DNA from 3 places in the Dendrosporobacter quercicolus genome. Region 2 is predicted to be linked to each of the others. Evidence: riboswitches for the same ligand, from Rfam matches in the RefSeq annotation. Region 2 holds a riboswitch; each other region holds the start of a gene.

Region 1 (9,693 bases), on a different contig from region 2:
GACAATTCAATTAACCAGTGTTATCAAAAGTTATCAAATGGGCGATACCACGGTGCACGCTTTGGCGGGTGTTACTCTGCATATTGCCGAAGGTGAATTTACGGCAATTATGGGACCTTCAGGCTCGGGTAAATCAACGTTAATGAATATTCTGGGCTGTCTCGACCGGCCGACCAGCGGCTCCTACGTTCTGGACGGGCAGGAAGTGGCGACTTTGGGTGATGATGAACTGGCGGAAACCAGAAATAAAAGGATCGGTTTTGTATTTCAAAATTTCAATTTGCTGCCGCGAATAACCGCACATCAAAATGTAGCTTTGCCGCTGGTATACGCCGGTGTGGCCAAGGCCGAACGAAATGAGCGGGCGGCAAAGGCGCTGGCGATGGTTGGCCTTGAGCAGAGGCTGGGCCATTTGCCAAATGAAATGTCGGGCGGCCAGCGTCAAAGAGTGGCAATTGCCAGAGCGCTGGTGAACGATCCAACCATTATAATGGCTGATGAACCAACCGGTAACTTGGATAGCAAATCAGGCGTCGAGGTGATGGAGATATTTAATCATTTAAATTCTTTGGGACGGACGATTATTTTGGTCACCCACGAGCCGGATATTGCCGAACATGCCCGCCGGATCATTCATGTCCGGGACGGCTTGATTGTGCGGGATGAGCGGAAAGAGGGGTAATGATATGTTTGGTGAAAGTGTTGCTATTGCTTTAAACGCGTTGGTTGCCAATAAACTGCGCTCCATTCTGACTATGCTGGGGATCATTATCGGGGTTGGCGCAGTCATTGCGATGATTTCCATCGGTATGGGAGTGCAGGATAAGGTCGAAACCTCGATTGCCAGCCTGGGCAGCAATCTGATCATGGTTACGCCCGGCGCCGCTTCGGCCTCAGGCGCCAGGCAGGCCGCCGGCTCGAATATTACCCTGACGCTCAAGGATTCCCAGGCCATTGCCCGTGAGGTTGCGGGGATAAGCCTGGTTGCGCCAAGCGTGAGCAGCTCATACCAGGTGATTGCCGGCAACCAGAACTGGACAACCCGGATTCAGGGGACTACCCCGGAATATCAGACTGTTCGCAATACCGCTGTCCAAAGCGGTAGTTTTATTACTTCTCAGGACGTTGATACCAGAAACCGGGTAGCGGTCATCGGACCGACGGTAGCGGAAAATTTATTCGGCAGCACCAACGCTATTGGCCAAAGTATCAGAATTAACAATGCCCCGTTTAAGGTAATTGGGATTCTGGAAAGTAAAGGCGAGGGCGGCGGCGGCATGGATCAGGACGATACGATTATTGTACCGCTGACTACTGCTCAGGAACGGCTGATGGGTATTTCTTATCTTCATATGATCAGCATTCAGGCCGAAAGCACCGACATCATCGATCAGGTGCAGGAGAATCTCAGCGCTGTGCTGCGCAGCAGGCATAAAATTACCGGCGACAAAGTAGATGATTTTCAGATTCGCAATATGGTCAGCGTCATGAATACCGCTGCTGAAACTACCCAGACCATAACGCTGCTGCTTGGCAATATTGCTGCAATATCGTTGCTGGTAGGCGGAATTGGCATTATGAATATCATGCTGGTGTCAGTTACCGAACGCACCAGGGAAATTGGCATTCGTAAAGCTCTGGGGGCCAAGTACCAGGATATTTTACTGCAATTTTTAATTGAAGCCGTTGTCATCGGTGTTGTAGGCGGCAGCATTGGAATTGTCCTGGGCATCGGCGCCTCCTATCTGGTTTCTCATTTTGCCGGCTGGCAAACCGTTATTTCATCATTTGCGATTGTTGCCGCCTTTGGTTTTTCAGTCGGAGTGGGTTTGTTTTTTGGCATTTATCCGGCCCGCAAGGCTGCTCTGCTTGATCCGATTGATGCTTTACGATATGAATAGCTGCAAGTTTCCGGGAAATATGCAGTGAACAACAAAAAAAGAGCTTCCGCGAAGAATCGGCCGGAAGCTCTTTTTGATGTTTTACAATTGCTAAGTTTTTACCAATTGACTGATCAGTCAGAAAGTATTAAAATTATTATGTTAACTTAAACAAGGTGGCGCAATTGATGATAAAATCATGGCCACAGAGGTCAGTCGAAAGGTGAGAAATATGAAGCAAAGTTCATGGAAGAAGCCGTTCAGCATTATGTTAAGCGGCGGGGTGCTGTTTTTACACAGCGCCGGCGTTATGGCAGCGCCGCAGGAGCTTTCTCTGGATGATAGTGTGGCGGCTGCGCTTAAAAACAATCCGTCAATTAAAATGGCGGTAAGCGACAAGGAAAAGGCTGAATGGGGCCTTAGCGAGGCTAAGGCCGGAACGGGGCCGTCAGTATCGGTCGGAACCGGCGGGACGCATGGACCGGACACTTCAGCTGCGCCTGATGGCGATAGCTTTAGTACCTCGCTGAAGCTGAACTGGACGCTTTATTCAGGCGGACGTAATGAAGGGTTGATTGATCAAGCCAAGTTAAATGCCGACAGTGCAAAGCTCAATGTAGCTAAAACCGAGCAGCAGCTCAGGTTAGCGGCAACAACCTCCTATTATGATGTGCTGCAGGCCCTGAACCTGGCAGCCGTTAATCAGGAGACGGTAAATAATCTCGCTGAGCATTTGGATAAAGTGCAGGCGCAGTTTGAAGCCGGTGTGGTAGCCAAGTCCGATGTTCTCAGATCAGAGGTCGAGCTGGTCAATGCCCGGCAAAATTTAACGAAAGCCCAGAATAGTTATGATCTGGCAATGGCGGCCCTGAATAATACCATCGGGATGCCGTTAGATACTGAAAATAAGCTTAAGGATGAACTGGGGTATGTGAAAAGCGAAATCGTTCTGGCGGATGCCATTGCCCAGGCTGTGGCAAATCGTCCGGAGATTGAGCAATCGCAGCTGAGTATTGAATCAGCGAAAAAAGGGATAAAGGTCGCCAACAGCAACCGCAAGCCAACGGTGACGTTCAGCGCCGCCGAAGGCTGGAGCGGCACTGAATTCCCCGGTAACGAAAATGACTGGTCGCTGAGTTTGATGGCCAACTGGAATATTTTTGATTCCGGCGTTACCGGCGCCAAAGTTAAACAGGCAGAGAGCTCCCTGAATAAGGCCCGGGAGCAGTCTGTAGAAACCGGCAATAGCGTTGAACTGGAGGTGCGTCAGGCGTATCTGAGCATGAAAGAGGCTGAAAAGAGGATTGGCGCTACTCAGGTCGCCGTGGATAAGGCGACTGAAGATTTAAAGATTGCCCAGACGAAATATTACGCCGGTGCGGGCACCAATCTTGATGTTATTGATGCGCAGCTGGCGCTGACCCAGGCTGGAACAAACTATACCGAGGCGCTATATGATTATAATATTAATCAGGCTAAACTGCAAAAAGCGATTGGTCAAAAATGATTCATTAAGGGATGACACTTTGCCTGCAGGTGCAGGTAAAGTGTCATCCCTGGCGTTTACTGTTTATGTACGTCAATTTGGCGGCTCTTTTTATAGACATCCCAGGCTTCCAGTATTCTGGTCCGGGAGAAACCGAGGCGTTTGGCAATGATTTTTGCTCCGGCTCGTTCATTTTCAACTGACAGGTCGTAAAAAGAATTGGTTACAGAACCAATGATTGCGGTTAACAGCTCGTTGAGCGGCCGTTCGGGATCTGCTGTTGCCGTCGGTTGGCTGTTATTGGGCGGCTGCAGACCAAGCAGGGCGTTGATTGTCTCAATCGCCTGAGGAATTTTGTCCTCAGGCAGTTTTTCTATTAGTTCGAATAATTCAGCTTTAGGGGTCATTGATTGTCTCCTAACCAATTGAGTTTATTTATAACTATAAGCTAAATTAGCTAAATATGCAATGCAGTCGGGACGGCAATCGGGCGGGTGTATTGGAGAAAATGTCTGATTACCGGGAATTTGAAAAAAAGGAAATTTGTATCGGAATTTGTAATTTATTGTTGCTTTTGCAATTGAGAATGGGTATAATGTAAAAACAAGCAGTACCCAATTTTAATTCAACTTTATAGGCAAACTTATCGAAAGATAAGGACGCAAAGCCATGGGTCTAACAATATTTATTAATGATTGCCAGGCTGCCGCTTGACATAAGTGTAAAACCAGACTTTATGTCTGGTTTTTTGTTGCCCGGCTGCCGGCAAGAGGTATTTTAGGGTATTTGCTTGCATAAGGGTGACGAAGGAGAGTGCAAAGAATTGCAATGGTTCAATAATTTAAAAGTATTAACAAAAATAATGGTTGCAGTAATGATATCGGCATTATTTCTCCTGATTATGGGCGGCATTGGTTACTATTATACCAATCAAATCAGTCATGAAATGTCAGGAATGTACCATGACCGTTTGCTGCCGGTGAAAAGACTTAATGAAACACGGCACAATTTTAGTGCTGTTCATGGCATGATTCTGGAAATCATTCTGGGTAACCCTGATAAGGCCGCGGAGCAAAAGACGCTGGTTGAAATTAAGACGCTGGCTGCTGAGACCAATCAAACAATGACTGATTATAAGAATGCCAGGCTAACGGCTTTTGAAGAACAAAAGATTACTGAGTTAGATGAGGAAATCGGGCTGTACCGGGTGGAGCGGGAAAAAGCGCTGGCTATGGCTCAGGCTGGTCAAAAACAAGAGGCCTATGGGTATTTTTCGCAAAATGCCAGCAAGCATTTGATTAAGGTAAATGCAATTCTTAAAGAACTGGCTGATTTTAATGCCAAAACCAGCGATGACGCCAATAAGGCCGGAGAAGCCAATGCGAGCACCGCCAAGAATCTGATTATTGTGCTGACAATTGCAGCGGTGGCAATTTCGGCAGCCGCCAGCTGGCTGCTGGCGAAGATGATCGCCCGGCGATTAAACAATACGGTGGATACCTTGAATTTGGTTGCCAGCGGTGACTTAACCCAGGAAGTTAAAATCATGTCCAGTGATGAAATTGGCATGATGGGGAAAGCTTTAAATGACACTATCCGCAATTTAAACGGACTTGTCGGCAATGTCAGGCTTCTCAGTGAGCAGGTAGCGACTGCATCGCAGCAGCTTACCGCCAGCGCCGGTGAGTCTGCCCAGGCAACCAATCAGGTTGCCGGTACCATAGCCGAGGTTTCACGCGGGGCTGAATTACAGGTAAATGCCGTCAATCAGTCAACTACCGTTGTTGAAGCGATGTCAGAAGGTATTTTTCAGGTTGCAGCCAATGCCGGTGTAGTGGCCGAAGCATCCGGCAAGGCCGCCGGTGCGGCCCGTACTGGTGAAACGGCGGTAAATTCGGCAGTGGCTCAGATGGATAATATCGCCAAGACGGTAATCAGTTCAGCCGATGTTGTGGCAAAGCTGGGCGAAAGGTCAAATGAAATCGGCCAGATTGTGGATACCATTTCCGGCATTGCCGGGCAAACCAACCTCTTAGCTTTAAATGCAGCCATTGAAGCGGCCAGAGCCGGCGAACAAGGGCGCGGGTTTGCGGTAGTAGCAGAGGAGGTAAGAAAGCTTGCCGAGCAGTCGCAGGAGGCGGCTAAGCAAATTGCCGGCTTAATCAATGAGATCCAAAGTGATACCGAGCGGGCTGTTTCAGTGATGAGCAGCGGTACCAGGGAAGTAAAAGCCGGGACCGATGCAGTCGCTGTAGCCGGCAAAACGTTTACTGATATTGTTTTGCTGATTGATCAGGTATCGGGGCAGGCCAATGATATTTCAACCGCTATCCAGCAAATAGCTGACGGCAGCGAAAAAATTGTTGATTCAGTCCGTGACATTGATAAAATCAGCAAGGATGCGGCTGCCCAGACACAGACCATGTCGGCGGCAACCGAAGAACAATCGGCGGCAATGCAGGAAATTGCGGCTTCCAGTCAGAGCTTGGCCAATATGGCGCAACAGCTGCAAACCGCCATCGACAAATTTACTGTCTGAGGAATACGAAATTCGAAAACAATGGGAAGCCGCCGCAACTGGTGTGTATTCCCATTGTTTTTTTCTAGAAAAATGTTGCCTGGAGTGGACAAACGGGTTAGAATATTTATTTGTTAATGTAATTTTTTAAAGGTGTGAATTGGTATGAATAAAGCGATATCAATTGTCGGAGCGCCCATGTGGCTGGGGCAAGCCTGTTACGGAGCCAATTTAGCGCCTGCGGCTTTACGGGCGGCCGGATTGCAGAAGCGCTTGACGGCGTTCAATCAGGATATCATTGATTTAGGTGATATTCCTATCGCCGTCGCCGGCCAGTGCGAGGCCGGCGAGCAGCAAGTGAAAAACCTGCAGCCAATCATTGCCGCCAGCAATGAAATTGCCCGCTGTGTTGACCGCATTGTTGCCAGTGACCGGTTTCCCCTTGTTTTAGGCGGGGACCACAGTATTGCCATTGGTACACTGGCCGGGCTGATCGGGCATTATGATAATCTTGGCATTATCTGGTATGATGCGCATGCGGATATTAATACGCCGGCAACTACGCCCAGCGGCAATATCCACGGTATGCCTCTGGCCGTTGCGATGGGCTCTGGTCATGCCGAACTGCTCAGTATTGGCGGTGCAGGAGTGCGAATAAAGCCGGAAAATATTGTGTACATCGGCGTACGCGATATCGACCCCGGTGAAGCGGCTTTCATTGACGAGCAGCAAATCAAATTGTATACTGCCGAAGATGTCGGCCGTTGGGGAATGCCGGCAATTATTGAACAGACCCTGGCCCATTTGGCAGCCTGCGATGGTATTCACTTAAGCTTTGACATTGACGGGATTGATCCGCTGGCAATGCCGGGGGTGGGGACTCCGGCCGCCGGCGGCGTCAGTTACCGGGACAGTATTTTAGCTTTACAATTATTGGAACAAAGCCGCGCTGTTACCTCGGCGGAGTTTGTTGAATTAAATCCGGTTCTGGATAAAGACGGTCAGACTACGCGGGCTGTTGTTGATTTAATTGCCGCTTTTCTCGGCGAATTTACACCGTGCGGCCTGCAGCGGACTGCCGCTGGCAGGCAGGAACAAGACCCTGCCTGCCAGGGATACCGGCTGACGGATAAATTTCTTTGTTCTCTTGACTGACTGTTTTTTTAGGCGTACGATAGAGAAGATTGAAAATTAGCTTTCTAACATGATTGGGTGAAATGATGACGGAATTATTAAAAAGTTGTTTAATTGCCGTACCAGGCGGGGTATTGTTTTACTTTCTGCATCTGCCGCTGCCATGGATGCTGGGGCCGTTAGCCGCAGTAACGGTTTATAAAACCACAACAGGAAACAGGCTGTACTGGCCAGTGGAATTGCGCAATGCAGCTTTGATTGTGCTGGGATATGCGATTGGCCGCCCCTTTTCGCTGGAAACTGGACGTCAAATTGCCGGCCAGCTGCCATTGATGGCTTTGGTGACCATGCTGACGGTGTTGATCAGTTTATTGATGGGCTATATTATCCATAAAAGAGCGGGTGTCAGTCTGGCCACCGGATTGCTTGGCAGTGTGCCTGGCGGACTTTCGCAAATGCCGGTGCTGGCTGAAGAAATTGAAGGCGCTGATGTGACGGTGGTGACCTTCATGCAGACTGCCCGCTTATTAACCGTTGTGTTCAGTGTACCGTTTTTGGCGACCCATGGTCTGGCCGGAGATATTGCCTTAAATCATGCGGTGGTATCGCCAGTTGCAGGGAACGGATTGCCGCAGGCCGAACAGACCATGCTGTTGTTTGGACTGATTGCAGTCGGCAGCGCCTTTGTCGCCAGACGGATTAAGCTTCCCACCCCCTATTTGCTGGGTCCTATCCTGGCGACAGGCATGATGACAGTGAGCTCGGGCTGGGAAGCGCCGCCTTTGCCGGCATTGACCATTATTGTAGCCCAGGTTTTTACCGGCATTTACATGGGCACTTCTACCAATATTGCCAGCCTGCAAAACTGGCGGGTTCTGCTGCCGCAGGTATTGCTGGGCGTAGTTGTTGTCGTGCTGGCATCGCTATTGGCTGGTTATATGCTGGCTTATCTGGGCGTTTCAACACTGATTACCGGTTTTTTAAGCACTGCGCCGGGCGGTATGGCGGAAATGGGTCTTACGGCAATGTTGGTTCACGCCGATATTTCGATGATTGTTGCCTACCAGCTATTCCGGCTGTTGGTTGTATTGCTGTTTGTTCCTTCGCTGATCCGGTTTGTGGTAAAAACCGTTCAACCGCAAAGGTCGTAAGCGCGATGAGCGTTTACGACCTTTGGTTTGTCAGCCGGAGCTTGTGCGGAACAGCTCGGAGCGGCGGCGGGACCTAAGTGCAGGAACGGCATTGCCCCAGGCTGGTCAGCGGGAAAGCTGATCACGGGGACTGATAAAAAGATGGCCTTTGGAATCAAGGACGGCATACGTGATTTGATCCGGCGCGGCAAAACCGCGAAGCCTGAGCTGGCCGGCCAGCCAGTCCGCAGAAAGCTGTTTTTTTGCAAGGTTTTCGGCGACGACCTGCCCATCCAGGATTAGCTCAACCGGATATTGCGCGTCCGGCTGTTCAAGTCCGGCATCGCTCTTGGTGAGAGCCTGTAACGCTGTTTTTTTGATGACACTTAGGTCACCGGTAGTTTCGACAACGGCATATTGGACTTGAGACGGGTCCAATATGCCGTTAATGCGCAGCTGGCAGATCAGTTCATCAAGGTCATAGCGCATATTGCGCATGTTTTGTTCAAGGATGCGGCCATTTTCAATCACAACGGTTGGTGAACCGTCAATCAATTTGCGTAAGGAGCGGTTGCGAATGGTAATCTGGGATAACAGGAAGGTGAGCGCTACAAAGAGTACCAGATCATAAAAGTGGCTCCATACCCGTTCCTGCTCCGATGCGGCCACTGTGCCCGCAATTGAGCCAATGGTTATGCCGCTGACATATTGGTAAAAGGTCAGTTGGGCAATTTGGGTTTTGCCAAGCAGCCTGGTAAACAACAATAAACTGATAAATACCAGGCTGGTTTGCCAGGTATCACGGATGAGTTCCGACCATTCCATACTACACCTCTTATTCCGCCCGCAAGCTATGCGCAGTCAGCTATGGCGCTTATCAAAGGGGGTTGTTAAACAAGAGTATGTGCAGAAACCGGTCAATTTATGATTTGCTATCGCTAACTAAGTTTGCAATCATTTGCAGTTAGCAAAACCCTCCACCGATTTGTTTGATGAAAATACAAATCAATGAAGGGTTTTTGTTATTTATATCGAATTTTATAGTTTAAATTTATTTTACTTAAAATTAGCTATTGTGAAAATTATACCATACTAATTTCTTCTTTTCAAGTTTATTTTTTAAAATTAAATAATTTTTTTGAATTAACTAATTATTTAATTATAATGAAGCAATATTTTTTTATGTGTATTTCTGTATTTACATTTATGCAGTAACGTTGTATAGTTAATAATGTTAACTCAGCAAAAAAATCGTATCATTATTCACGGTTAGCAGAAAACTTATGAGCCATTCATTGTTTTAATCCTCTAAAAAAAGGCCGGTGAGCCTTGTTTCGTAAAACTGGATAAACAGTGTAAATCTTTGAATAAGTTTGAATTTGAGGTATAAATGAGATTTTTTACCACCTAAAGATATACGTTGCTTTAGCTGGTAAGCAGTTTTGCACTAAAAATACAATTTGGATGTAAACATCCAGGCAAAACAAGAAATCGGATATTTATATTCTGAACGTTGCTAATATGTGAATAATTATACGGTGTTTT
Region 2 (9,693 bases):
GCCCAGTTAGCGTTAGGTGACCGCCGGCGAATCGTTAATATTGTTGGCGACGGCGGCATAAAAATGACCGGGAATGAATTTTTCACAATAGCGGCCCAGTGTTTGCCGGTGATTACCGTCATTATCAATAACAGCGGGTTGGGCATGATCAGACAGCTGCAGCACGCCTTCTATGATCAACGCTACACTGCCTGCTGTTTGCCGCAGGAGGTTGATTTTTCCATGTATGCCAGGGCTTTTGGCATACACAGCGTCACCGTAAACCGGCCGGAAGAGTTTTGTCAGGCTTTTGACGCAGCCTGGTCATCCAGCCGGCCGGAGGTTATTGTCGTCAATGTCGCCGAAGATTTTGTCAGGCCTATGATTACCCCGGGGGCGGCCTTAAATGAGTTTGTCGATATGTAGGAAAATACGAATAAAACAAGAATAAAAACCACGCCGGACGGCGTGGTTTTATCATAAGGCCGGACATTAGGCAAGCTGGTATCCGGAATAAACAATATGCAGGGTTACGGAGCAGGAAAATCGTTTGCTGACGCATGGTATCGTTAAACGTTTTGCAGCTTACGGCTGCCCAAGGTATTGCGGTTAAACAGTTTATTGCAGTTTTTTATTAATATCAAAAATGGCGCGGCAATGACCAGACCAAACGTATACAAGGTAAATGCCACACCTAATACGGCAATGAATAGTCCGTAAACAACCCGGGTTAGCATTGACATAGCAACCACTCCTAATTAAGTAAATTAATTATTTGTTGTTACTTATATTATAGCGTTTTTGCCATTAATTTGGAAGTGTTTTAAATAAAATAAATTATTTAAATTATATTATTTAAATAATTATAGATATAAAAGAGACCGGGCAACGTTAGGCGAGCAGAGCAATCATAGCGCTGAAAGCAAAATAAGGGCCATACGCTATGGTGTCCCCGGGCTTTTTTCTTTTGCCCAACAGCAAGAAGGCGCTGATCAGGCCTGCGCTTAAACAGCCCAGCAGCACGGTGAGCAGCAGTTTTTCCGTGCCCAGCCATAAGCCGAGAACAGACAGCAGCTTGATATCGCCGCCGCCAAGTCCTCCTTTGGTGAGGACCGCGATAAGGAAAAAAATCAACCCTCCGGCGGCCGCAGCCAGGAGGCGGTTGACGAGCAGGGCCGGCAAAACAGGCGAAAAGCACAGGGCCAGGAACAGTAAGGGCAGGAGTACCTGATCCAGAATGATCTGCTGTTCAAAATCCATCACACTGATCAAGAGCATGAATGCGATAAAGACCCAGAAGCTTAAGAGCTGCGCCGCATCAATCGCCAGCTGCCCGCTCAGGGCGTACAGCGGGAAAATCAGGGCAAGCAGAATGAGCGGGCGCCGGGACTGCACGCACAGCAGCTTTTGCGGGGCTTCCAGAATGGCGACAGAGCGGTTCATTAAACCGGCGATTGTTGCCGCTAATATTTGACTTACAATGATTGTTAACGCTAAAAGCGTAAGGACCATACCAAAGAATGCCATTTGGTCAGGCATGGGGAGACCGCCTTTCAGGGTGAAGTTTGCCGCCGGGCGTTCCCTGGTGTCATTTCGTAAGGCCGGCGGAACAAAAACCGGGACAGCAAGAGTAAATGCCCGATTTGGGAATTTATTATGATTTTGTTAAAATTTCATGATTTTATTTAAGTAAGTATTGTAGATTTTATGATAATGCGTTAGTATTATTTTGTAAAGAAAATGAAATAATTGGCAAACTTATGCGAAAGCTAAGGACGCAAAGCCGTGGGTCTAAGGATAGAATGTCTATGACTGCCTGGTTGCATAAAAAACTGATTACAAATGTAATTTTGTATTCTTTTTATGCAGCCAGGCTTTTTTGCTTTTAACATAATGTAATTGTGGATGGGGTTGTCATGTTTTGCATTGGGAGGATTTATTTTGAGTTTGCCTCAAATTTCAAAAGGACTGGTAGGAAAATTAGAACAAATGGCGCCAAAGCGCCTTATTCTGCTGGCCTTTATGGTGAGTTTGCTGTTTACGCTGCTGCTGTATTTTTATCTGGCGAAACTGGAAAATGAGCAGCAGGAAAAGCCGCCGCTGACAGGCGTGGTTATTGCGGCTGTAGATATTCCGGAAAAAACGGTCATCAAGTCTGAAATGCTCAAAACGGTTCAACTGCCGCGGGAGCTTAGTCAGCCGGATACGGTAACCGATTTGTCCTCTGTGGTGGGGAAGACTGCGAGAATCAGTATTCTGCAGGGTGACCCCGTAACGGAAAAAAAACTGTTTGGCGATATCAGGCTGGCCGGTTTTACCGGCAGTATTCCGGCGGATAAGCGGGCCATGTCGATTGCGATAACGGACACGACGGCAATTTCCGGCTTTGCCCAACCCGGCGATTATGTGGATGTCATGCTGGTTACCGACAAGGCCTACCCCAATACCATTTCAGGGGAAATGATTCTGCAGAACATCCTTTTGCTGGCAATTAATAAAAGCAGTGCCGCCACAGCAGGGAGCAAGGACGGCAAGGCCGAGCAAATGGCTACCGCCACCCTGGCGGTTGACCCGGCGGCGGCAGTCCGGCTGGCTGTGGCGCAGTCACAGGGGATGGTATATCTTGTTCTTCGCCCCTTACAACCAAAAGAAAGTTTTGTATTGACCACCAAGCTGCTGGCGCAGTTCGGACAGGCTCCGGAAATGCCGCGCCCGGCGCAAGCGGATTCCGCTGCGCCGCCTGTCAGGCCTGCGCCGGAGCAGGAAGCGCCGGTCCAAAAACGTGCGGACGGCATTTTGGTCATCCGCGGCAGCTCAGCAAATATGGTAGAAGTGCGATAGGGGTAAAGTGCAATGAACAAAAACCAGATGATAGGCAAGAATTTATTTCTTTCGGCTTGTTTTATATTTGCGCTGTTTTATATGGGTGGGACGGCAACGGCGCAGGAGACCATTTCCCTGGATGTCAGCCGGTCTTTTTGTTTCAGCGCAGGTGAAGAAATTACGCGCGTCGCCGTTGCCGACCCGGAGCTTGCCGATGTCACGGTCATTTCCAAGCGGGAACTGCTTGTTCTCGCCAGGAAACCGGGAACAACAACGCTGTATGTCTGGACAAATGACGGCATGCGGCAGGAGTACGCGATAAACGTTACTAACCAAGATACGCAAACAGCGGCGGCAGTGAAAACCATGATTGGTTACGCAGGGATTATGGTAGAAAAAGTTGGCGATAAAATCCTGTTGGAGGGTTCGGTGCAGAACCAGTTGCAGAAGAACCGCGCGCAAAAGATTGCTGAAATGTACAGTGAAAAAGTCATTAATCTGCTGGAAATGACCAGGCCTGACCAGGTCCGGCTTGAAGCTAAAATTCTGGAGATATCTACCGACAAGGTGAAGAAGCTGGGTATCCAGTATGCGAATGCCTCTGATATTGATACTGAAAAGGGAATCGTGACCATCGGACCAACCGGCATTTTTGGTTTTGGTCAGACTTTTTCCAATTCCCGCGACTCGTCAAACGCCAAGACCGGCGGTTATGCGGATATTAATGCAACGCTGCAGGCGCTGGTCACCAGCGGTGACGCCAAGGTGCTGTCCCAGCCGAGTATGGTGACCATGAGCGGTGAAAAGGCCAATATTCTCATTGGCGGGGAAATGCCCATTCCCATGAGCAATTCCGAAGGGCAGCTTACCGTCGAATGGCGTGAATACGGGATTAAGCTGAACATTGAACCTGTCGTGGATACTGACCAAAGCATTACCAGCAAGGTAAGCGCGGAGGTGAGCACCCTCGACAGCTCCTCCGCCGCGGCGATCAATCTGAGCAGCGGGCTGTCGATTCCGGCGCTGCGGTCCCGGAAGGCTGAGACGGTCATTCAGTTGCCGTCAGGCAGTACAATGGCGATCGGCGGCCTGATTACCTCCGAGGAGGGCCGTCAGATTACCAAAGTTCCGTTTTTGGGAGATTTACCGATCATTGGTCAGTTTTTCCGCAGTACGGCAACAAGCAAGGAAAAGAAAGAAATTATTATTTTGGTGACGCCAACGCTTGTTGACGAAACAACACCGGCAGGCATGTCCGAAGAAATGGAAGCTTTGCTTGAGAGCCGGCAGCCGGAGGGAGCAAAAACGGAAACCAAGAACAACTAAAGTGCGGTGAAGCATAGTGGAAAAATCAGTCAGAAGCGGCATTGTCCTTACTATATTCAGTACAGCCTCTGCTGTCGGCAAAACGCTGCTGGGCGTCAATATGGCCGCCGAACTGGCGCGGAATGGGTATAAAGTCTGTGTAGTCGATCTTGATTTGCAATTCGGCGATGTCTGCAATTATCTCCAGATGTCGCCGTTAAAGACCATTTATGACGCCCAGTTGGCGGCGGAAAGAGCTGTTGATACCATGGGCAGCAGTGAATATATCATAAGGTATGAACGGGGCGGCGCGGCGTTTTCGGTGCTGGCCGCACCGCTGAGGCTGGAGGAGGCCTATAATATCCTGACGCCGGCTGTGACCGCTCTGCTTGGCAGATTGCGCCGGGAATATGACTATATTGTTTTGGATACCGCGGCGGCTTTCAGCGACTTGAATCTGGCGGTAATGGATCTCAGCACGATTATTACCTTTGTCGGCATCGTGGATTTTATTCCAACCATAAAAAATATGAAGGTCGGCTATGATACCATGCGCAGCATTGGCTATGACAAAAGCAAAATCCGGTTTATTCTCAACCGCAGCAATTCCAAGACCCATATTGAGCTGCAGGATGTGGAGCAGCTGCTGGAAGAACGTTTTTATCACGTATTGCCCAATGATTTTTCAACGGCGCTCAATTCCATTCACCAGGGCATTCCTCTGGTATTTGGCCGGGAGAAAAGTCCTTTAGGCCAAAGTCTGCAGGAATTGGTTGCCAAGTATACCAATCGCCTGCCGCAAGTAAACGACCAGGAAAACGCCTCTTTGTCATCCTGGATAAAGCGCCTGTTTACATAGCGGCGGAAAGGAAAAAACATGCAGGAATATCGTGTTCTTCTCATTGAGCAAAACCGGATCATGCTGGAACGCTTATCCAGTGTAATTCGAAACAGCAAAGATTTCCAGCTTGTTTCCCGGGCCATGAATCCGCGGGAAGCTTTGGGGCAGGGCGGCGTTTTTGTACCCAACCTGATCCTGCTGGATATTGATATGCCGGACAGCGCATTGTTTGTCCGTGAATTTGTCCGGGCATTTCCCCAGGCCGGTATTTTGTGCCTGAGCAGCCAGTGGAATGCCGAGGCTGCCAGTACAGCCGTAAAAGCGGGCGCCAAAGGCTATTTAATCAAGCCTTTTACCGGTGAGGAGCTTGTGGCGGCGGTGCATACCTTTGGCAGCAGCGGTATGGGCATGATCAGCGAGGTTATGACGTTCTTCAGCCCCAAGGGCAAGAGCGGCAAGACGACGCTGATTGCCAATCTGGCAATGGCGCTGGCGAAAAAAAGCGGGCAGAACGTGGCGATTATTGATGCTGACGTACAGTTTGGCGATATGGCGGTGTTCTTTAATCTGGAGCCGCCGAGTACAATCAGGGAAGCCGCCAGAGATATTAAATTTTTGTCGCCGATCTCACTCAATTCATATTTTATGCCGATTGCGGATCAGGTCAAAGTGCTTTGCGGTACCAAGCGGCCGGAATTTGCCGAAGATGTAAGTCCGAAGGCTTTGGTCGACCTGGTAAGTATGGCCCGCAGTTTATTCCGTTATATTTTAATTGACGTTCCCCCGGCCTTTAATCCGGTTTCGGTTGCGGCGGCCGAGGCGGCCGACAGCGTGTTCCTGGTTTCCATGGTCAGCAATGGCTATGAAGTCAAGCATATGCAGCGAGCACTGGAAATTTTTAAAGCCTGGCCGGATCATGCGGCCAGAGTAAAAACCATATTTACCAGGGTGGAGCCTTGCAATGAGCAGGAGCAGCGGCGGATGGAGACGCTGCTGGAGTATCCGGTATACGGCATTCTGCCCAATGAGTACCTGCTGGTTTCGGTTGCGGCCAACAATGGCCGGATGGCGGTTGATGTCAAACCGGAATCGCCGTTGGCGCGCAGTGTTGATTTACTGGCCGCAGGCATCTGCAGCCGGCAGTACAAGGCGGGATAGTTATGCTGATGATGGCTTTAGCCGGCGGGGTACTGATGTTTTTGCTTTTTTTAATTGTGATAACCTATTTCAGCGGGGAAAAAAGCGAAACAGCCCGGAAAGTCCGGCGTTACGCCGCCAGCTCCTCTGCCGGAGAGGACAAAGAAAAGCGCGCGGACTATCTTGAGCAATTCATGAAGCTTATCCGGTATCTGGGCCTTAGATTCCAAGGCGCGCCGCAGGTCAAAGCGCTGGAAATCAGAATGCAGCAGGCCGGCTTGCCGTTGCTGGGCGCGGAGTTTTTGGCGCTGGCCGGGGTTATTGTTATAGCCGCCGGGGTGTTCGGCCTGATGCTGACCCTCAGCGTGGAGTATGCTTTAGGCCTTGCCCTGCTGGCCGGGCTGGTCTGCTGGCTGTATCTGAATATCCGGATTGACCGGCGGCGGCAGGCGTTCAGCAATCAGCTTGGCGATGTGCTGATTATGATGTCCAACGCTATGCGGTCAGGCTTCAGCTTTATGCAGGCCATGGACCTGATCGCCAAGGAAATGAAACCACCCGTTTCGGTGGAGTTTATGAAAACCCTTGCCGAAATCCGCCTGGGCGGGGATACTGAGACTGCTTTTTTCAATATGGGAAGACGGTCGCAAAGCTCTGATCTGGATATGGTCATTACCGCGGTGCTCATCCAGCGCCAGGTCGGCGGAAACCTGGCTCAAATCCTGGATACCATTGCGGTGACCATCAATGAACGAATCAAGATGAAGCGGGAAATCAAGACCCTGACCGCGCAGGGGCGCCTGTCCGCCTGGGTGCTGGCTGCTTTGCCTTTTGCTGTGGCCGTCTTTGCCAGTATTATTAATCCGGGCTATCTGCAACCGTTTGTGGAGGAACCCCTTGGCCAGGTGTGTTTGGCTGGTGCGCTTGTTAGTCAGGCGGTGGGCTTTCTGGTTATCCGCCGGATTGTAAATATTGATGTTTAAAGCTTGCCGGGCAGGCTTTTACATAAATAGTCAAAAGGAGGATGAACTGATGTTAAAAGTATGGAAAAGGCTGAGGTTAGGCCGCTTAAACCAAAAAGGGCAAGGGATGGTGGAGTATGCGGTAGTTCTTGCTATTGTTGCAGCTATTGGCGTAACTTTAGTTAACGGCAATACTTCTCTGAGAGAAAGAGTAAGCAACCTGTATATTGACGTCACCAACGATTTGCAGACAATCAGGTCTAGACTCTAACAAGTACGAAGGAAAGTCTCTTACTATATAATTGAGAGGCTTTTCTTTCTTTAAAACATAAGGAGATTTCTGTATGGGTAATTATTTTGCGGACAGGCGCGGTCAGGCTTTGGTTGAATTTGCTATTATTCTGCCAATCTTCTTTCTGATGCTATATGCTTTGGCCTATTTAGGAATGTTTTTTCATGACTATCTCACACTGAATGAGCTGACCCGTGATATTGCCCGGAAGGAAGCGGTAGGGATTTCCTTTGACGATATAAAACAGAATTACCGGGAGCGAACATTTTTGACCAGTGTTTACAGCTTTAACCCGGATGATGTTACGGTGACGACAGAGGCGGAGGAGATTGGCGGGGGGCAGCAGGTTACCGTTACCCTGACGGCAACGGTTAACGTAGCGGAAAATAGTTTCTGGGGAGAAATGCTGCCGTCCACTATTTCTTCATCATTGACGATGCGCAAGGAGGAATAGCATGTCACTATTGGAGCGGCTAGGCAAAAAAAACGGTATGGAAGAAGCAAAGCCGATTTTTGCCGGACGGAAGACCAGTTCGTCAGATGATCAGTATCAGGAGCTGAAGCTGGAAATCCATCAACGGATTGTCAGTGAAATGAATGTCGAGCAGCAGCAGGTGCTGATGAACAGCCAGCAGGACCGGCGGGAAGTCGAGACTGTCATTGCCGAGTATTGCAGCCGGGTGCTTGATGAAAACCCGTTTGTCGTACCGCGGGGCGACCGGGCGGCGATTGCGGCCGATGTGCTGGACGAGATCCTGGGGCTGGGTCCGATTGAACCGCTGCTCAAGGATGAGACGGTTACCGAAATTATGATTAACGGGCCGAAGCGCATTTTTGTCGAGCGGCTGGGCAAGCTGCATATCACCAAGGTCCGGTTTTATGATGAGACCCATTTGATGAGCATTATTGAGCGAATTGTCACCCCGCTGGGACGGCGGGTTGATGAGGCTTCACCGCTGGTCGACGCCCGGCTGGCCGACGGTTCGCGGGTCAATATCATCATTCCGCCGCTGTCGCTGACCGGGCCTTGCGTCACCATTCGCAAATTCGCTCAGAATCCGCTGACTGTGGAGAATCTGATCGGGTTCGGCTCGTTGAGTGAGGCTATGGCCGGATTTTTGCGGGCCTGCATTGCCGCCCGGATCAATATTGTCGTATCCGGCGGAACGGGGTCCGGTAAAACAACGACCCTAAATGTACTCTCTTCCTTCGTACCTTCGGACGAGCGGGTTGTTACCATTGAAGACGCGGCCGAACTTCAGCTGATGCAGGAGCATGTGGTTACCCTGGAAAGCCGCCCGGCCAACATTGAAGGCCGCGGCCAGATCACCATCCGCGATTTGGTCCGCAATGCGTTGCGGATGCGGCCTGACCGGATCATTGTCGGTGAAGTGCGTTCCGGTGAAGCGCTGGATATGCTGCAGGCGATGAATACCGGGCATGACGGTTCGTTAACGACAGCGCATGCCAACAGTCCACGCGATGTACTGAGCCGGCTGGAAACAATGGTGCTGATGGCCGGAATGGAATTGCCGGTCAAAGCGATTCGCGAACAGATTTCCTCAGCCATCGATCTGATTATTCAGCAATCCAGGCTTCGGGATGGCAGCCGCAAGATTACTCATATTACCGAGGTGCAAAAGATGGAGGGCGATGTTATTGTTCTGCAGGACATCTTCCGGTTTGTCCAGGCCGGTGTGGATGAGAGCGGCAAGATTTTAGGCGCCTTTGAAGCAACCGGCATGAGACCTGACTTTATAGAAAAGTTTGAAACCAACGGGATCAGGCTGCCTCACAATATTTTTACGCCTGGCGTTCACTTGGCAGGCGACGAAGACTGGAGGCGATAGGATGGCACTGTGGGTTGCCCTGGCTTGCGGGTTTTTCTTATTTTCATTTTTTTATTTGCTGGCGATGACTAAAATAGCGCCAAAGACGCAGGTTAAAGGACGGGTACAGCAACTGCGACGGCCGGTTTCTCTCGATGAGCGGGTGCGGTTTGAAAGTGAACAACTGAATAGACCGTTTGCCGAACGGCTGATCTTGCCGCTGTTCCGGCGGCTTGAGGAACGGCTGATCCGGTTGGCCCCGGCGCGCATTTTCGCGGTTTTGGCGGAACGGATCATGAAGGCCGGGAAACAGCATAGCTGGAGCATAAATACGTTTGTCTGTTTTTGGCTGATTTCTTCCCTGGGTTTTTTCGTGATAACTGGTTTTTTCGCTTTCTATGCCAATCCGCTGCCTTTTTTGCAGGGCGTTGCCCTGAGTGTTTGCGGGCTGATTATTGGCGCCGCGTTGCCGGTGGCCTTTTTGGACTGGCTGATCGCCATACGGCGCAAGGCCATTCTGCGGCA
Region 3 (9,693 bases), on a different contig from region 2:
AGAAACCTCCAACTACCCGGCCTGATTCATCGATCGGAGTAATTGGAGGTATTGGTTTACAGCTTAAACTTGCTAATAATTAAATTCAGTTCTTCCGCCATCTTGGCCAGGGATTCCGCATTATGATTAATCTCATGCATGCTGGCGCTTTGTTCTTGTGAGGCGGCGGCTACCGTTTGAACGCTGGCTGTCGTCTGCTCGGCAACCGCGCTGATATTCTGAACATTTCCTACAATCGCCTGGGTTCCTTTCGCCGATTCTTCAATCGTGGAAGTGATTTGGCTGACAACAGTTCTGACTGTGTTGAGTTTTTCGATGATCACCTCGAAGCCCCGCTGCGTGTTTAAAGTTACCTGCTGCCCTGCGGCTACCTCCTCATTCCCTTTACTCACATGATGAACTGCGATATCAATGTCCTCAGTCATTTTTTTAATGATTTCCCCGATATGCTGCGTTGATGCGGCGCTTTGTTCCGCCAGCTTCCGGACTTCCTCAGCTACTACGGCAAAGCCTCTGCCGGCTTCACCCGCGCGAGCAGCTTCAATGGCGGCATTTAACGCTAACAGGTTGGTTTGCCCCGCCAGATTCTGGATTACAGTCACAATCTCGCGGATATCTTCCGAACCTTTGGCCAACGAATTGGCAACTTCCGTAATACTGTTCATTGAAACGGAAACAGTTTCATTTTGCGTAACAATCCGGGTCAGCAAATCCATCCCCTGGGCGGCCTCTTCCACCGCGTTTTGCGTATTGGCATTTACCTCTGCGGCATTGGCGTTCATTTCCTCCGTACTTGCCGAAAGCTGCTGGATGGTTGCCGACATCTCAGTAATATTATTGGTATTTTGCGCTGAACCGCTCGAAACCTCGGCCACCGTATTGGATACAACTTCCGCTGCCCTTAGCTGTTCTTCCACTGTTGCGCTCAACTCCTGGCTGGCTGCAGCCAGCGACTCGGAGTTTTGCCGGATATGACCTACCAGTGCGCGCAGGGCATTCTTCATTCCATCCATTGAAGCAGCCATATCGCTAATCTCATCATTCATTTTCACCTGATAGGAAGTTGCTGTCAAATCGAATTTACTGATTGCGTCCAGTTCATTTCCGACATGGTTTAAGCGTTTTGCCATCCACTTGCTATACCAAAAAGCTAAACCGCAAACAAATAAAATAATTACCGCGCTTAAAATTCCCACAAGACTTTGGGTTGCTTTCTGCTTTGCCAGCAGCTCGTCTGTAGATTGTTTTAAATAATCCTCCTCCAAAGCGAGAGTCTTATCAAACTGCCCGTCAAGCTGCTGCGATAGGCCTCTTCCCGTCTCAAGCAGTGCGTCAAAAGAAGGATCGTTTGCTTTTTTGGCATCCATAAGCTGACCCATTTTCAGACTATAATCCTCCAGCATTTGCTCTAACTTAACAGCTTCAGCTTTTACCGCGGGGTTTTCCACCCCGGCGACAAATATCTTTAACTGCTCAACGCTTTCTGCAAAACTCTTCCTGGACTCTTGTTCATAACTGGCAATTCCGTAGCCAAGAAAACCACGCAAATCGGCAATTCCGTTATTCATACCACCCTGAGCTTTGGTAATCAACAGCATGTTGGCTGATGTATGGGTGATTAAAGATTCATATGTATCACCGGCAGTTGTGTATTGATACGCTGTGTATCCCACTAAAATCAGCATAAAAGAAATTGAAACCAAAAACATTCCGCCCAATTGGGCAATAATAGGAAATCTCCGCATAAAATAAACCCCTTCCTTTGTTACAGATAGAAAAATATCAGCTCAAATTGTTGCATTATCTCCTCCCTTGAAAGAAACAGTTTTATACGTTTTTCCCCATATAGCAGCCTGGCAGGCATAGAATACATCCTTAGCCCCATAGCTTTGCGTCCTTAATTTTCATTAAGTTTGCCAATATTATCCAGAGAATATCCAGTTTAATCGTAATAATTCTCTATTACATATAGAAATCCTTTAATATGCATAAATGAATAATCAGCGCTTTGTTCAATAGCCACGGCAAACCAAGAGCTGATTATCGCAAAATTAAAATCCGGCGGGTCAGCCGCCAGCCGGTCGCAAATAAAAAAGCCACCCATTTTTCCAGAAAAATGAGTGGCGAAACTGAACATCAGGTCCAGAAAAATCCACCTGCCGCCTGCTTGTGCTGCAGCTTTTAGCAACGATTTTCCATTGAACCCATTATAGCCGAAACTGCGGGAACTGTAAAGCATTGCGGGGTACCCCACTGCCGACCCGCCTGCTGCTAAAGGCGGATCCGGTTAAAAATAAGCGCAGCCGTCGCCCTTGGTATAATTGTTGATCAAATCCAGAATTTCCTCGCGAAGTTTTAAAAATTCCGGTGTGTACCGGGAACGATTTGATTTTTCGCCAATCATGCTATGGGTAAAATCCGGCCGGAATTCCTTGATGATCCGCCCCGGCCGCTTTGACATGACCAGTACTCTGGTCCCTAATGACAGCGCCTCATCGACATCATGGGTGATAAATAAAATTGTGCATTGTGATTCTCGCCAGATGTTGCGCAGCAAGCTTTGCATTTGCTCGCGGGTGAGTGCATCTAATGCGCCAAATGGTTCATCCATCAACAAAACCCTTGGCTGATTGACCAGGGCTCTGGCAATCGCAACCCGCTGCTTCATTCCTCCTGATAATTGGTACACCTTGCTGGTGCGAAATTCCAGCAAGCCGACTTTTTTCAGATATTCCTCCGTCAGCTTTTGACTTTCCAGTTCAGGTAGCTTGCGCATTTTCAAGCCAAACTTTACGTTGGCTGCTACGTCCAGCCACGGGTATAAAGGAGGGTGCTGAAAAACAACGCCGCGCTGCCAGTCAGCCCCAGTGATGGCCTCCCCATCCATAACGGCAGCGCCATCTGTCGGCGCTATAAAGCCGGCGATAATTTTTAACAGGGTGCTTTTACCACAGCCGGAAGGCCCCAGCAGGCAGACAAATTCGCCTGCATCCAACGTTAAAGTAATGTTTTCCAATGCATCTACATCCTGATCCGAACGGTAAGTAAGTGAAACACCGGCTAAAGCTACGACTGCAGCAGCCGCTTCAGCCGAGCGTCGATATTCAGTTCTTCCCATACTTGGCGCCCCCCAGTCCGCCACTATTATTTCAGGGCGTCTTCAATATATTTAGCATTAACCGCTTCGTCAAATGCGCTTTGCTCCGGAACCTGATCAATTGCCTTTTGCTCAGCCAGAAAATCCGCAGTGGCTTTTAACACTTTTGCCAGCTCACCCTTACCTGGACTTGCGCCAAAATATTTGTCTGCAAGCTGGTCTTGCGCCGACACCCAGATCAATTCCCGGGTTTGTTTTAATGCTTCGCTGGTTTCAATTCCCAACCCCCTAGCGATGGCCCCGGCGGCTTCCTCCGGAGTACTTTTGTAAAGTTCATGCGCCTTTTGCTGTACCTTAATATATTTTATAACAATATCCGGATATTTTTGCGCAAATTCTTTGCTGACAACACCGACATCGGCCGTAACGATCCCTTGATCTGCAAGCTTTCCGCTGTCGGTAATGGCTTTTCCATCGGCAAACAGCTTGCCAAGAACGGGATTCCATACGTAAGCGGCGTCAATATCGCCTCTTTGCCAGGCGGCGAATATATCCGGCGGCTGCATGTCAAGAATTTTCACATCAGCAGCATTTATACCCGCTAATTTCAGAGCGCTTAACAGGCTATAATGGGCAGTGGAGCTAAATGGAACGGCCACCGTTTTTCCTTTTAAATCCTTGATGGAGTTGATATTTGCGCTGTTTTTCACCGCCAGGGATTCAGCCGCCCCAATAACGTCGTGAATCCAGAAAACCTCATATCCCAGGCCTTTGGCTATCCCGACAGCGGCAGGTGTACTTCCCATTAAGCCAATATCAATGCTTTTTGCAGCAAAAGCATTATTGATATCCCGGCCTGATTCAAACTTCTTAAAGACGACTTTTACTCCCAGTTCACTTTCATACCAGCCTTTCACTTTAGCCACAACCGCATCATTGGGGATGTCCTGGACAGCAATGGTTACAGCCTCCGGTTTTTGAACGGCAATACTTGCCTGAGGACCCTTGCCGCAGCCGGTCAGCTGCAGAGCCAATAAGGCAACCATCCCTCCGGTCAGGAACAGCTTCTTAAACTTGTTTCTCATCATAGCTCTTTCTCCTTTTCGCGTAAATTTACTCCTGGCCTTTCCAGGGTACAACCTTGCTTTCGATCCTCCGGATTACCTGGTCAAGAAAAACACCGGTAATGCCCATAATAAAAATACCGACAAAAATGACTTCACTTTTAAGGAATTTGCTGGCATCAAGCACCATCCAGCCGATACCGGTGACTGCAGCAACCATTTCCGCTGCGACCAAAGTGGTATAAGCAACCCCGAGGGCCGTCCTTAATCCGACAAAGATATCTGGTAAACAGGCCGGAAAAACAACATGAAAAAATACCTGTCTGCTGCTTGCTCCCAGCGTGTACGCTCCCCGGATGTAATCCGGCCTTATTTTTTTTACGCCGGACATACAGGCAATATAAACCGGGGCAAAGCCCGCTAAATATAGCAGCGCTATTTTGGATGCGTTGTCGATACCCATCCACAGCACCAGCAGGGTATAGTACGCCAACGGCGGCAATGGACGGTAAAACTCAATCAGCGGATCAAAAATGGCGCGTATTTTAGAATTATAACCACTGATTAACCCCAGCGGGATCGCCGTAATGAGGACCAGTAAAAATGAGCCAAGCAAACGGATCATGCTGTCGCCAAGATGTCTAAGCAGACTGTTTTCCTTATAACCGTTGTGGGCAATTTCCCAAAAACTGCGCAGCACTTTCTGCGGTGAAGGCACTACGACATCTGTAAACAGTTTTAGTTCAGTGACAATCAACCACAGCAATAAAAGCGAAATCATCGTGATGCAGGTCAGTAACCGTTCTGCAGTCACCTGCTTGCGAATGACCCGCCCAATCCCGTATTTTGTTTGATTGGCCTTAACGCTTTTGAATCTGGCAAGTTCAGTTTTACTCATGCCATGCCTCCTTCCCGGCTATTGCTCCATTGCCCGGCAGCCGCACTTAAAACTGCAGCTTTTCCAAAGCGCCGCGAAACGCTTTGACAATGCGGTCAATCCCTTCTTTATTGATTATTAACGGCGGCGCAGTATACAGTACATTGTTAAAGCCGGGCACACTGCGTACCATTCTGCCGATAATTACCCCCGCTGTCTTGGCATCGGCGACTACCTGCGCTAAATGGCGTTCAGTCAAAGGCTGCTTAGATTTTTTATCGGTTACCAATTCAATACCGGCCAACAGCCCTGTTCCTCTTACCTCACCCACAACCGGGATTTCAGTTAATTCCCTGAGACCTTCCATTAAATACGCGCCCATTGCCGCGCTGTTTTCCGCCAGTTTTTCCTTCTCAATAATATTGATGTTTTCTACAGCCGCCGCCGAAGCAGCCGCACAGCCGCCAAACGTACTGATGTCCCGGAAATATCCGGTTTTGTCTTCTTCATCCACCAGGAACTGGGCAAAGATTTTATTGCGGGCAACGGTTGCCGCAATAGGCATATAGCCGCTGGCCAGGCCTTTGGCCAGCGTAATCATATCAGGTTCAGCCTGATAATGCTGAAAGCCAAACATCTTGCCTGTTCGGCCGAAGCCGTTTACCACTTCATCCATAATCAGCAATACATCATATTTCCTGCATATATTCTGGAGCACCTGATAGTACTCGGCAACCGGGGGAATAATTCCGCCTCCGGCCGTCACCGGTTCGACAATAACCGCCGCAACACCGTCTTCTCCCCCCTCCTGCAGGATGACTGCTTCCAGGGCCCGGGCGCATTCCAGGTTACAGCCCGGATAGCTCCGGCCAAACTGACAGCGGTAACATAAGGCATGCGGAAATTCAGCAAAGCCTTCGGGCAGCGGACCGAATTTTATCTTTCGCTCCTGTTGCCCGCTGCTGGCCAAAGCGGCTAAAGTGGTCCCATGGTAATCGCGGTTGCGGTAAATGATCTTATACTTATCGCTCCGGTATTTTTCCCGGAAATATTGCCTGGCAATTTTAAATGATTTCTCGTTCGCTTCCGAACCACTGTTCGAAATATATACTTTCGGTAAATCAGGCAGTAAAGAAGCAAGTTTCTGCGCCAGTAAAATGTACGGCGGCGTGGCCGTCGATCCGGCGTAATAAGGAAGCCGCCGTAATTGTTCGCTGATCGCACGAACAATGGATTCCCTGCCATAACCCACATTTACCGCCCAAACCCCGCCGGACAAACCGTCAATATACTCCCTGCCGTCAATGTCCTTAATGATAAACCCGTCTCCTTCAACCATAATCGGCGGTTCCCGGGTTTCAAACAACCGGTGGTTGGTCATGTGAAGCCATAAATGTTTTCGTTGCAGCTCCGCTAGTTTACCGGCATCCAGCCGGCCATTGAAATAATCAGGCATCAAAACCCCTCCTGTCCAAATCGGCAACACTGGCGGTTAATTTTTGCGATTGGTCCAGCATTAAATTGTCTGAAAGCAGGTTGAGCAATCCATTTATTATAACATCATGATGTACGGACAATTAACCTTGAGCATAAAAGAAATAAATGCTGTATTTCCCTCTATGCAAAATAAAAAGACTAAGAATTACATCTGTAAAAAGATGTTAATCTTAGCCTTCAGATTTTCTGATCAGCCTGCCAGTGGATTGACCTTATTTATTTTATACCATACCCAACAGCCTACTGTCAACAGCTGTAAACAATAAAAAGCATTGTCCGGACATTCGCATAAATGATATAATTACATTCTAAAATCAGCATGCTCAGAATCACGATAAGTTTTAGCCAGGAAAGGGGTGCTTTGCGGTGTTAGATAAGAAAAATTCCATTCCCTTGCATTTGCAAGTCCGAAATATTATGCGCAACGAAATATTAAAAGGCACTTATACTGATAAGATCCCGCCGGAATACGAGCTTATGGAAAAATTCACCGTAAGCCGGGCTACCATCCGCCGGGCCATCCGGAGTTTAATTGAAGAAGGCGTCCTTGAGCCGCGGCAGGGACTGGGGACGTTCGTTGCCGTCAGGCCAATAGAAGAGTGGCTCGGAAATTTAAGCACATTCTTTGACATCGTCGGCGAGATGGGAATGAATCCCAATATTCAGGTTCTTAACCAGGGGGTCGTTACCGCCCCGCAAGATGCAGCCAAAATCTTCAAAACAAAAGAAGTATACGAAACAAATAGAATCCGTCTGGCAAACGATATTCCCATAGTATTAGAGAAACAATATTACCCGTTAGAAGTCGGGCGCAAATTAGCCGAGTTTGATTTGAATAATGTTTCAACCTACGACGTATTGGAAGCCAGTCTTGGCGTAAACTTATGGGAAGCAAAGCAATCCATTTCAGCCATTATACCCACCGCAATGGAAAAAAAGCTGTTGGGATTAACTGCCGGGCCCTGTTGCGCCCTGTTGTCCAAGCGCTTGGTTACAGACCCGGCCGGCAACCCATTGGAGTATGAAAAAAGCATTTACCGGGGCGATATGTATGCCTTCCGCATCAATTTAACCCGCCGGCGAAAACTGTAAGTAAGCAGCAAGACAGCAGCAGCCGGTAGCTTTGGGGTCAGCGAACTTCGCTAAGGCCAAAAATCCTCCGCCCCGCAGCTTCAACGCCATGGATATGCCGGCAGCCGGATTTTTAATTCGTTCATAACAATGCCAAAACTTCTGCAGGCCGCCGGACAATTGTCTTAGCGCCATTTTCCAGCAACTCCGCCTCAGTCCGAAAGCCCCAGGCAGCGCCGATTGCATACATACCGGCCGCGGCAGCGGTCTGCATATCAACGCCGGTATCGCCAAGATAGAGATAATCAGCCGGAGCAATACCGGACAGCCTTGCTATTTCCAGCGCCGAAACCGGATCCGGCTTTTTGGGCACTCCCGCTCTTGCGCCGTAAACAAAGCGGAACCGGGCTGCATCAAAATAGTGATCGATGATCAGTTTGGTAAAAGCATCGGCTTTATTCGAAAGAACGGACAGGCTTAAGCCTTTGGCCTCTATTGCCGCCAGCATTTCATTGATGCCGGCGTACGGCTTTGTCGTTTCATTCCACCGGCGGCCGTATTCGGCATGCAGCTCTTTCAGGCAGATTCGGGCCAGCTCGCCCTCGGCGTGCTCAGGCGTAAGCGCTCTTTTGACCAGCATTTCCATGCCATTGCCGACAAAGTACTTGTATTTCCCCGCTTCGTGTTCAGCCAAACCGTGTTTGCTGAGCACAGCGTTCATGCAGTTGGCCAAATCTGCCAGTGTATCTAATAAGGTCCCGTCTAAATCAAAGATAATTCCGCTATATTTCACAACTACCCCTCCCAATATAATCAATATGTACACCCTTTTTCCGGATTGGCCAGGGAATGGCGCTGCTTAGTCAGCCGTAGCAAAACAGGTGTTGACATACCGCTGCAATAAAAGCGTCAGTGTTCCCCGATACAGGACATGGAGGCCGTGCATAGCCCGGGACAGCGCGACATACAACAGCCGCCTGTTAAGTGGATCTGCAGTATATTCCGCGGCATTCCAAAGAATGACACTGTCAAATTCCAATCCCTTGGCCAGTGAAACCGGCAGCACCGATATTCCGCCCCGATAGCTTGCCGCCTGCCCGGACACCAGATGAAACGGCTGAACAATACCAGCCTCCACTGCCGCCGGTAAAAGGCGTTCATGCAAATCAGCCGCAGCTTCTTCATGTTTGACAATAATACCGATTGATTTCGCTCCCTGGGCTAAAAAAACCGCAAGCTTGCTGATCACCCGGCAAATGCCGTCCGCCTGTGACGACATTTTTTCCAGCGTCGGCTTCCGGCCGATTTCATAAACGGGAATGGCCCGGGTGCTGCCTTGCGGCATAACGCAATTAAACACATCAACAATTTCCCTGGCCGAACGATAGCTGTGGAGAATTTCCCGATATACCGTCCGGGCATCGGCGAACACCTCTTTTAAGAGAACATTCCAGCTGCTGATACTGCGGTAGGAATGAATGCCCTGGGACAGATCGCCCATGATGGTAAAGGAACCATTGTCAGATAACTTCTTTAATACCGCAAATTCCAAGGCATTCAGGTCCTGCGCTTCGTCGACAACAATATGCTCATATCTGGGCACATGCGCCCAGCCATCGAGTAAATAAGACAGGTAGGCCAGCGGGGCCAGGTCTTCCCGCTCAACCTGCCGGGCGTCCAAAACAGCCAATGTATGCCGGCGGATAGCGTCTAAATCATAGCGCTTATCGCGAACGCTTTTAAACACAGCCTTAGCGGCAAAAATTTCACGGTAGGCCTCCAGCAAGTCCAGCGCGCCCCATCGCTTAAAGTATTTTTTAAGAAAACCGTCGGCTTCCTGGCGGCAGCGCTTCGCCTGACCGGCGGCGGCCTTGCCCTTGGCCTGAAGCGCTTCCAGCACTTCCACATGGTTTGTTACCCGGAAGGTAATGTACCGGATAAGGGTTCGCAAGCGCTCATTATAGGGCATGTTTCGATCTTCCATAAATTTATCCAGCTGCTCCCTGGCCGTAATGGCAACCTGACCATCAAACAAAGAAATGTCTGACAGCTTAAGACAAAACTTTTGAACTTTCTGTTCCAGATAA

Evidence for each region. Region 2 has a riboswitch for cyclic di-GMP ahead of cpaB (Flp pilus assembly protein CpaB). Riboswitches for the same ligand answer to the same signal wherever they lie in the genome.
Region 1: it holds a riboswitch for cyclic di-GMP, as region 2 does, so the genes downstream of both, BLR06_RS18640 (methyl-accepting chemotaxis protein) here and cpaB (Flp pilus assembly protein CpaB) in region 2, are expected to answer to the same signal.
Region 3: it holds a riboswitch for cyclic di-GMP, as region 2 does, so the genes downstream of both, BLR06_RS16520 (methyl-accepting chemotaxis protein) here and cpaB (Flp pilus assembly protein CpaB) in region 2, are expected to answer to the same signal.

What each region holds. Positions count from the first base shown of each region.
Region 1 is NZ_FNHB01000018.1:437-10,129, reverse strand. Features, by position in the region: gene BLR06_RS18660 (ABC transporter ATP-binding protein) at 38-682, shown strand; gene BLR06_RS18655 (ABC transporter permease) at 687-1,901, shown strand; gene BLR06_RS18650 (TolC family protein) at 2,113-3,387, shown strand; gene BLR06_RS18645 (hypothetical protein) at 3,444-3,773, opposite strand; cyclic di-GMP riboswitch class I at 3,993-4,077, shown strand; gene BLR06_RS18640 (methyl-accepting chemotaxis protein) at 4,190-5,905, shown strand; gene rocF (arginase) at 6,050-7,039, shown strand; gene BLR06_RS18630 (AbrB family transcriptional regulator) at 7,102-8,169, shown strand; gene BLR06_RS18625 (YetF domain-containing protein) at 8,275-8,973, opposite strand.
Region 2 is NZ_FNHB01000016.1:30,267-39,959, forward strand. Features, by position in the region: gene ilvB (biosynthetic-type acetolactate synthase large subunit) at 1-405, shown strand, start outside; gene BLR06_RS19675 (hypothetical protein) at 549-722, opposite strand; gene BLR06_RS18235 (prepilin peptidase) at 871-1,518, opposite strand; cyclic di-GMP riboswitch class I at 1,721-1,807, shown strand; gene cpaB (Flp pilus assembly protein CpaB) at 1,921-2,820, shown strand; gene BLR06_RS18245 (type II and III secretion system protein family protein) at 2,833-4,128, shown strand; gene BLR06_RS18250 (CpaE/TadZ family protein) at 4,145-4,966, shown strand; gene BLR06_RS18255 (CpaE/TadZ family protein) at 4,985-6,106, shown strand; gene BLR06_RS18260 (type II secretion system F family protein) at 6,109-7,068, shown strand; gene BLR06_RS18265 (Flp family type IVb pilin) at 7,118-7,318, shown strand; gene BLR06_RS18270 (TadE/TadG family type IV pilus assembly protein) at 7,392-7,793, shown strand; gene BLR06_RS18275 (TadA family conjugal transfer-associated ATPase) at 7,795-9,189, shown strand; gene BLR06_RS18280 (type II secretion system F family protein) at 9,191-9,693, shown strand, end outside.
Region 3 is NZ_FNHB01000012.1:734-10,426, forward strand. Features, by position in the region: gene BLR06_RS16520 (methyl-accepting chemotaxis protein) at 57-1,745, opposite strand; cyclic di-GMP riboswitch class I at 1,845-1,928, opposite strand; gene BLR06_RS16525 (hypothetical protein) at 1,943-2,239, opposite strand; gene BLR06_RS16530 (ABC transporter ATP-binding protein) at 2,288-3,118, opposite strand; gene BLR06_RS16535 (taurine ABC transporter substrate-binding protein) at 3,145-4,185, opposite strand; gene BLR06_RS16540 (ABC transporter permease) at 4,211-5,059, opposite strand; gene BLR06_RS16545 (aminotransferase family protein) at 5,106-6,494, opposite strand; gene BLR06_RS20290 (GntR family transcriptional regulator) at 6,902-7,627, shown strand; gene BLR06_RS16555 (HAD family hydrolase) at 7,749-8,399, opposite strand; gene BLR06_RS16560 (HelD family protein) at 8,466-9,693, opposite strand, start outside.